Leucothrix mucor DSM 2157: one gene and its partner. Each later gene encodes a partner of the first gene's protein in a complex. Links are inferred from orthologs where the notes say so. Each region holds a gene or a part of one and is shown in the gene's direction. Other genes may lie near its edges.

What was found. The genes of interacting proteins can lie anywhere in the genome.
Region 2: the proteins of dnaB (region 1) and dnaG are in contact, whole or in part, in a crystal structure (PDB 2R6A), measured with the Geobacillus stearothermophilus proteins. The link is inferred for Leucothrix mucor DSM 2157 from one-to-one orthologs. Residues at the interface, in WP_033016901.1 of Geobacillus stearothermophilus: Ser13, Glu15, Ala16, Gln18, Glu91, Leu92, Asp94, Ala95, Val96, Pro97, Thr98, Ala99, Ala100, Asn101, Tyr104, Tyr105, Ile108; in WP_049624496.1 of Geobacillus stearothermophilus: Lys456, Leu457, Leu458, Pro459, Ala460, Asn463, Ala464, Leu467, Leu535, Leu536, Ile537, Ala538, Gln544, Glu545, Asp548, Tyr549, His552.

Annotation. Positions count from the first base shown.
Region 1 is NZ_ATTE01000001.1:132,999-137,718, reverse strand. The notes cover bases 749-3,590. They hold dnaB (replicative DNA helicase), read left to right. Parts: upstream 749-1,409; coding sequence 1,410-2,771; downstream 2,772-3,590. Other genes in these bases: LEUMU_RS0100635 (molybdenum cofactor biosynthesis protein MoaE), read right to left, coding at 3,443-3,590; LEUMU_RS0100640 (glycine zipper 2TM domain-containing protein), read left to right, coding at 2,896-3,375; LEUMU_RS0100650 (SPOR domain-containing protein), read left to right, coding at 942-1,388; glnE (bifunctional [glutamate--ammonia ligase]-adenylyl-L-tyrosine phosphorylase/[glutamate--ammonia-ligase] adenylyltransferase), read left to right, coding at 749-815. Outside these bases: more of glnE, read left to right, coding at 1-748; more of LEUMU_RS0100635, read right to left, coding at 3,591-3,898; moaD (molybdopterin converting factor subunit 1), read right to left, coding at 3,902-4,135; glmS (glutamine--fructose-6-phosphate transaminase (isomerizing)), read right to left, coding at 4,151-4,720. UniProt on the Escherichia coli protein: The main replicative DNA helicase, it participates in initiation and elongation during chromosome replication. Travels ahead of the DNA replisome, separating dsDNA into templates for DNA synthesis.
Region 2 is NZ_ATTE01000001.1:4,810,273-4,813,979, forward strand. The notes cover bases 709-3,707. They hold dnaG (DNA primase), read left to right. Parts: upstream 709-1,328; coding sequence 1,329-3,086; downstream 3,087-3,707. Other genes in these bases: LEUMU_RS0122080 (glutamate synthase subunit beta), read left to right, coding at 709-1,233; rpoD (RNA polymerase sigma factor RpoD), read left to right, coding at 3,201-3,707. Outside these bases: more of LEUMU_RS0122080, read left to right, coding at 1-708. UniProt on the Escherichia coli protein: RNA polymerase that catalyzes the synthesis of short RNA molecules used as primers for DNA polymerase during DNA replication.

The DNA of each region.
Region 1 (4,720 bases):
GGAAGCTGGGTGGCCTAGAGCTGAGTTATGGCTCTGACCTGGATATCGTCTTCCTGCATGATAGTCACGGTAAGCAGCAACAAACTGATGGCAAAAAGCCGATCTCAAATGAAGTATTCTTTGCACGACTAGCCCAACGCATCGTGCACATACTCTCTACCTTTACACCTAGCGGTCGCTTGTATGAAATTGATACCCGCCTCCGACCTAACGGTCACTCTGGATTGTTAGTGAGTAGTATTGAATCTTTTGAGCAATATCAGCAAGAAAGTGCCTGGCCATGGGAGCATCAAGCGTTACTAAGAGCCCGTGCGGTTGCTGGTGATGAAGAGCTGATAAGCGACTTTGAAGCACTGAGGCATCGCATTATTCAGCGACCACGCGAGCCTGAGGCTTTGATGGAAGCGGTATTATTGATGCGTGAGAAAATGTGGTCTAGCTACACCCACTCTCAAGCAAATGGTCTTCACTTGAAAAAAGACCCCGGCGGCATTACCGACATTGAGTTTATCGTTCAGTACTTGATATTGGCACACGCCCATCAATATCCGTCATTGAGCACTTACTCCGACAATGTCCGACTGCTGGAATGCCTGAGTCAGCACCAAATAATCAGCCAAGAGACAGCTCAGGAGCTAACGGTTATTTATTGCGGATTTCGCGATAAGCTACACCAACAGATCTTGCAGAATGGCAACTCTCAGACTCAAGATACTGAATACCTGACTTATAGTGAACAGGTTCGTGAGATATGGCAGGAAGTGTTCAAAACACCATCTGTCGCAGAGGTTATCGAGGAGCGTGGAATACGCTAACTGCTTGAATTTTAGACTACTGGCCTCAGACCAGCGGTATACGTTTATCAGGCCATGTACTATGATAGGAAGCAATTAGCCCACACCGGATGCTCCGGGTAAAACAAATAAAACGGAAAGTGCTTAATGGCCTATTTCTCACCCAGTCGTCACTCCGCCGGCCGTCAATCAGGTAAAGCCGTCATCAATTTATTGCTGATGCTGATCACGATTGTGGCTCTCATCGTAGGATATAAGTATTTACAGAAGAACGATCAGCTGAACTTCTCCACCAGTTCAATTATGAATCCGATTAAAAAAATCAACCCATTCAAAGATGACTTTGGTGGCTATGGAGTGCAGGTGATTGCGACCACCAGTCTGGCCGAAGGCAAGCGGGTAATGAACAAGTTTGCACAAGATGGTTACTCCGCATTTATCATTGAAACTTCTCGTCGCGGCAGCCCTTTATACTTAGTTCGCTTAGGCCCATATACGCGTGCCGAGGCGATTGCTGTCAATGATAAAATCAAGCGGCGCTATCAAAAAAGTCCATACGTTCGAGATAGTTTTGTTGCCTATCGCGACGAGTAATTTCGGTTTACACTAGCGCCCATGGAAAATGAAAGCTTTGAATCACTTCGTATCCCCCCTCACTCAATTGAAGCAGAACAGTCCGTTTTAGGCGGCCTGATGCTGGACAATCGTGCTTGGGACCTTATTGCAGACAAGGTATCTGAGGAAGACTTTTATCGACAAGATCACCGACTGATTTTTCGCTCGATTGCTGAGCTGGCCGAAGAAAATAAACCGCTTGATTGGATTACGCTATCTGAGTGGCTCAAGCAGCGTATGGAGCTGGATAATGCGGGTGGTACGGCGTATTTGGGTACACTGGCTAAAGACACTCCTAGTGCGGCGAACATTCGTGCTTACGCCGATATCGTGCGTGAAAAATCGGTTCTGAGACAGCTAATTAGTGTTGGTACCGACATTTCTGATATGGCGTTCAATACGGGTGACCGCGACAGTAAAGCCTTACTTGATGAAGCAGAACAGCGCGTTTTTAAGATTGCAGAACAAGGTAGCCGCCAGCAAACCTTTAAGCCGATCAAACAACTTCTGAAAGATAGTTTGGACCAGATTCAGCGACTTGCTGAAACAGACGGTAGTATCACCGGTACGCCAACCGGCTATAGTGAACTTGATGAGAAAACCTCTGGCCTTAACGCCGGAGATTTGGTGATCGTTGCAGGACGACCTGCGATGGGTAAAACCACTTTCTCAATGAATATCGCTGAGCATGTTGCACTGGAAGGAAAGCCGGTTGTGATTTTCAGTATGGAAATGCCTGCTGAGCAGCTAGTACTTCGTATGTTCGCGTCAAATGGTCGCGTGCCATTGAGTGATATTCGTACGGGTAAAATCCGCGAAGAAGACTGGCCTCGGGTTGCTATGGCGGTTAAAGCCTTTTCTAAAACCAAGCTATTTATTGATGACACGGGTGGACAGTCACCTACCGAAATTCGAGCTAAAACACGTCGCTTGGCACGCGAGCACGGTCAGTTAGGCGTAATCGTAATCGACTACTTGCAGCTAATGCAGACGGGCAACAAAGCCGATAATCGCGCCAGTGAGATCTCTGAAATATCCCGGTCACTGAAAAGTTTAGCTAAAGAGCTTAAGTGCCCTGTCATTGCATTATCGCAGCTTAATCGAAGCTTGGAGCAACGCCCGAACAAGCGCCCCATCATGTCGGATTTGCGTGAATCCGGTGCGATCGAGCAGGATGCGGATATCATTATTTTTGTTTACCGCGATGAAGTGTATGATGAAAATTCGCCGGAAAAAGGCCAAGCTGAAATCATTATCGGTAAGCAACGTAACGGCCCAATTGGTACCGTTCGCCTAACGTTCCACGGTAAATATACACGCTTTGATAATTTTGCACCGGATGTATATGTTCCAAGCTACTAAGACTAAAACCGCGAAATAAAAACTATTTAATTATGATTACATCGGCATTCATTAGAAACTATTTCACTGGGATTTAGTCTATTAATACCAGAATGTTTTCATTTAGTTAACACAAGGAAAAACTATGAATAACGGCATAACAAAAATCATGTTAGTTGCGACATTGGCTTCAGCAACTGCAATTGCGGGCTGCGCAGGGTCTACAATGAGTAACAGCGAGACCACAGCAGTTATCGGTACGATTGCTGGTGCGGTAGCGGGTCATCAGCTAGGCAAAGGAAACGGCAAAACACTAGCGACGATCGTGGGTGCTGGTTTAGGTGGCTATTTAGGTGCAAATCTAGGCCGCAACTTGGATAGCTATGACCAAAACAACATCAACACAAGCTTATCCAATACTCCGGATAATCGTCCAGTTAACTGGAATAACCAGAATACAGGTGCTAACTACACATTCATTCCAACGAACACTTATCAGGGCCAGGTTAATCAACAACCTGCACGCTGCCGTGATTACACAATGCGTGTGATGATGGATGGTGCTCCACAGAACGTACAAGGCCGTGCTTGCCTTGTGAATGGCCAGTGGGTAAATGCTAGCTAATTCTTGATATTTATATCAGATACTGGGTTTGGTTCTTTGTACTAAGCCCGGTTCTTACAGCTTTTAATTAGTCTTCAATCGTTCCGGGCGTATTTCCGGATACCCATCTTGACTCACCATTCAGTAGCTTCTCTTGCTTCCAAAATGGCGCTTTATGCTTTAGGTCTTCCATTAAAAAGCGACAGGCTTCAAACGCCGCTGCACGATGTGCTGACCAAACGGCGACTAAGACAATTGAGTCCGACGGGCGAATAACGCCAACACGGTGTGTTAGCAAAGTATGCTGGATTGGCCAGCGAGACTCCGCTTCATCCACAATGGCCTGCAACTGCTTTTCTGTCATCGCAGGATAATGCTCCAGAACCATCTCTGAAACGTCATCACCCTCATTCATATCCCGCATCGTGCCTACAAAGGTTGCGGTAGCACCATAGTTAGTCAAGCCTTGAAGTTTCTGATTATGAAACTCGCTAATTTGCTGCCATGGGTCAAAGGATTGCTCTTGGATTAAAATCTGTCGCATACCCTATCCCCCAGTAACCTGAGGAAAAAAAGCAACCTCATCACCATCATTAATCAGGGTTTGTAAATCAGCATACTCCTGATTGACCGCAACCAAGCAGGCTTCCGGTCGCTCAATATCAGGATTCACTTGCGACCAGAGAGACTCCACAGTCTGTGGGCTCTCTAGTGCAATTGTTGTCGAGGGATGACCAACCAGCTCACGAAGACTGGCAAAATATAATACTTTGACTGTCATCGTGTTTTCGCTCCGTTACTCAACCGTAACTGATTTAGCAAGATTTCGAGGCTTATCAACATCTGTTCCTTTAAATACTGCGACATGGTAAGACAGTAATTGTAATGGAATCGTATAAATAATGGGAAGTAGACTCTCAGGCACTTCAGGTACTCGAATAATATGAATATTATCCTGCGCTGTAATATCGGCATTTTCATCCGCAAAGAGGTACAAAACACCGCCACGCGAGCGTACTTCCTCAAGGTTTGATTTAAGCTTTTCCAATAGCTGCGTATTCGGTGCTGTTGCCACAATTGGCATCTCACTATCGACCAACGCCAAAGGACCGTGCTTGAGTTCACCTGCAGGGTAAGCTTCTGCGTGAATATAGGAAATCTCTTTAAGCTTTAGAGCACCTTCCATTGCAATCGGGTATAGATCACCACGGCCTAAGAACAAAGCATTATGCTTATCGATAAAAGCTTCTGCCATCAGCTTAATATCATCATCTTGCTGAAGGACTTTATCCATTAGAGCAGGCAATAACTTCAAGTTATTCACCATTTCAGCAACTTTGGAAGCGTTAGCTGGGTCTTGTTGCAT
Region 2 (3,707 bases), 4.7 Mb from region 1 along the record:
AACAAATGGAAGGAAGCGGTTGATGTGCTACACAGCACCAACAACTTCCCAGAGGTTACCGGACGTATTTGTCCGGCACCTTGCCAGGAGTCGTGCACCTTAAACCTGACGAGTGAACCAGTCACGATCAAGTCTATCGAGTGCGCAATTGTTGATAAAGGCTTTGAAAATGGTTGGATTTTGCCAGAAGTTGCGCAAATAAAATCAGGCAAGCGAGTGGCGGTTGTCGGCTCTGGTCCTGCGGGTATGGCGGCGGCGCAGCAATTAGCGCGAGCTGGTCACCACGTGGTGCTGTTTGAAAAAGAGTCTCGTATTGGCGGATTGATGCGCTTTGGTATTCCAGACTTTAAGCTGGATAAATCATTGCTGGATCGCCGGATGAAGCAAATGGCGGCTGAAGGTGTTGAGTTCCGTACTGACACCTGTGTCGGTGTAGATATCAGCACGAGTGACTTGTTGGCTGAGTTCGATGCAGTTGCATTGACCGGTGGTTCTGAAAAGCCACGTGATTTGCCAATTCCGGGCCGTGACTTGAATGGCGTTTACTATGCGATGGATTACCTGAAAGCCAATACTAAGTGGGTTCAGGGCGTACATGCTCGTGAGAACGTGATTTCAGCCGAAGGTAAGCACGTAGTGGTCATTGGTGGTGGTGATACAGGGTCTGATTGTATCGGTACTTCAACCCGTAACGGCGCGCTGTCGGTCACTCAGTTAGAGATCATGCCGAAGCCACCTGAGCATGAAGATAAGCAGCTGGTATGGCCTGATTGGCCAAACAAGTTCCGCACCTCGACTTCTCAGGAAGAAGGCTGCGAGCGCATGTTCTCAGTATCGACCAAGTCATTCATTGATGACGGTGAGGGCAATGTAAAAGCCATCGCTTGCGTCCATGTTGAGTGGGTAAAAGATGAGAAGGGTCAGTGGAAACTGAATGAAGTGGAAGGCTCAGAGTTTGAGCTTAAAGCGGATATCGTGACCTTGGCGATGGGCTTCCTGCATCCTGTTCATGAAAACATGATTGAGCAGCTGGGTGTTGAGTTAGACCCTCGCGGTAACGTGAAGGGTGAAACTGAAGGCAAGCAGGCTTATCATACCTCTTTAGATAAGGTATTTGCCGCAGGCGATATGCGTCGTGGACAGTCGCTGGTGGTTTGGGCGATTCGCGAAGGCCGTCAATGTGCTCGTGCAATTGATGAGTACTTAATGGGAAGCACTGTGCTGCCTCGTTAAACGAATTATCTCATCGAAATAAAAAAGCCTGTAGAATGCATTCGTTCTACGGGCTTTTTTGACGGCGACAATAATTAATTGAGTAATCAGGGTTTATGGCGGGTTTGATTCCACAGGATTTTATCGATCAGGTATTGGCGCGTAGCGATGTCATCGAAGTGATCAATGCACGTGTGCCTCTGAAAAAGCATGGTCGTGAGTATCAGGCGTGCTGCCCCTTTCATAATGAGAAAACACCGTCCTTCACGGTAAGTCCGACTAAGCAGTTTTACTATTGCTTTGGTTGTGGTGCGAGTGGTTCGTCAATTACCTTCCTGATGGAGTATGAGCACCTTGACTTTGTTGAGGCGGTTGAGTCGTTAGCCAGCTCAATGGGAATGCAAGTGCCTCGGCAGGAGGCTAAGCAACGCAGCCCGCTACAACAGAAGCAGCGCAAAGGATTAGAAGAGCTGATGGAAGAGGCGACTCGCTACTACCAGCAGCAATTGAAAAAAGCCCCTGCAGCAGTAGATTACCTGAAGCAGCGTGGCTTAAGTGGTGAAATCGCGCAAACGTTTAGTTTGGGTTACTCACAACAATCCTGGGATGCGGTGATTAAGTATCTCGGGAAAAACTATTCGCCACAGCAGATTATTGATTCTGGTTTGGCGATTAGCAAAGATAACGGTGGCAGTTATGACCGCTATCGTGATCGCATTATGTTTCCGATCCGGAACCGTAAAGGTCAGGTAATTGGCTTTGGTGGACGGGTGATGGGTGATGACACGCCTAAATACATCAACTCGCCGGAAACGCAGCTGTTCCATAAGGGTAATGAACTTTACGGACTCTACGAAGCACGAAATGCTACGCGAAAGTTAGATCGGGTGATCGTGGTTGAGGGCTATATGGATGTTATATCCTTGGCTCAATACGGCATCAGTTATGCCGTGGCGACACTCGGAACAGCGACGACCCGACAGCACATTGAAATGCTCTATCGCACCGTGCCAGAGATTATTTTTTGCTTTGATGGCGATCGGGCGGGAAAGGAAGCGGCGTGGCGTGCGCTGGAAAATGCTTTGCCGGTTTTGCGTGATGAAAAAGAGATTCGGTTCTTGTTTTTGCCGGAAGGTGAGGATCCAGATACGCTGGTTCGACGTATAGGACAAGAAGCATTTGAGGCCGGCTATGCGGAGGCTTCCTCATTAAGTAGTTATTTTATAGAAGGTTTAAGTAGCCGGTTCAATATTAGTAGCAATGAAGGCAAGGCTCGATTTTTAACCGAAGCAGGTGGCTTGTTAAAGCAAGTTCCGGAAAGTTTGTTAAAAGATCAGCTGATTGCTAATTTATCGCGCTTAACGGGGGTTGAGAAGCGGTCAATATTGAGAGGGCAGGGAGCCGAGCCGGAAGCGGTGCGCAGCCAGCCACAGCGCGCTAATCCCGGAAGTCGTAGACAAGTTCAGCGTACACCGATTAAGTATGCGATTACGCTCATCCTGTCACAGCCATCGTTGGTCGGGTTGGTCGAAAATCCCGAGCAGATTGCGTTATCTGGCCTGCCAGGAGCGGATTTATTGGCTACACTTATTGAATCTATAGAGGAGAGTCCTCATATTAATGCAGTGTCATTACTGGAACGCTGGCGCCACACGGATCTTGAGGCGCCGTTATTGCAATTAATGAAGTTGCAACCCGGCAGTGATGACGATGAGGTTTTGAAACAGGAGTTTCAGGACTGTCTACGGTATATTCGTACTCAGGCTAATGAACTACGGCTAGAAAACTTATTGCACAAGGATAGAAATGATGGGCTGTCGCAACAAGAAAAAAACGATGTTAATTTTCTGCTGCGACAAAACAAAGCCTCATAATATCGAGTCGCTGTGAGAGATGCTGTTTGCGATAGTCTGGTGGGTAAATAATGTATGTAATGCACTTTGGTGTGTTATCATACTCGATTAACTTTTTTTCGGGAACTCAGTTACATGAGTGGACAAGAGAAGCAGAAGTCTAGCTTAAAGTTATTGATTTCTAAAGGTAAGGAGCAGGGCTACCTTACCTACGCTGAAGTCAACGATCACCTGCCTGATACTATCGTCGATCCTGAACAGATCGAAGATGTTGTCAGCATGATTAATGACATGGGCATCAAAGTATTTGAGAAGGCACCCGATGAAGATAGTCTGAATCTGGGTGACGAGACAGTTGATGCCGATGAAGACGCAGCGGAAGAAGCCGCAGCGGCGCTAAGTAGCGTAGACAGCGACTTCGGTCGAACAACAGATCCCGTACGTATGTACATGCGTGAAATGGGTACGGTTGAGCTGTTGACACGTGAAGGCGAAATCCAAATTGCAATACGTATCGAAGAAGGCCTCTATGAGGTTCTAACATCTTTGGCTGAATTCCCGGGGTCTGCAGAATACGTTCTGGAGCGCTTCGAGAAGATCGAGCTGGAAGAAGTTCGTCTGACGGATGTTGTGAATTCATTT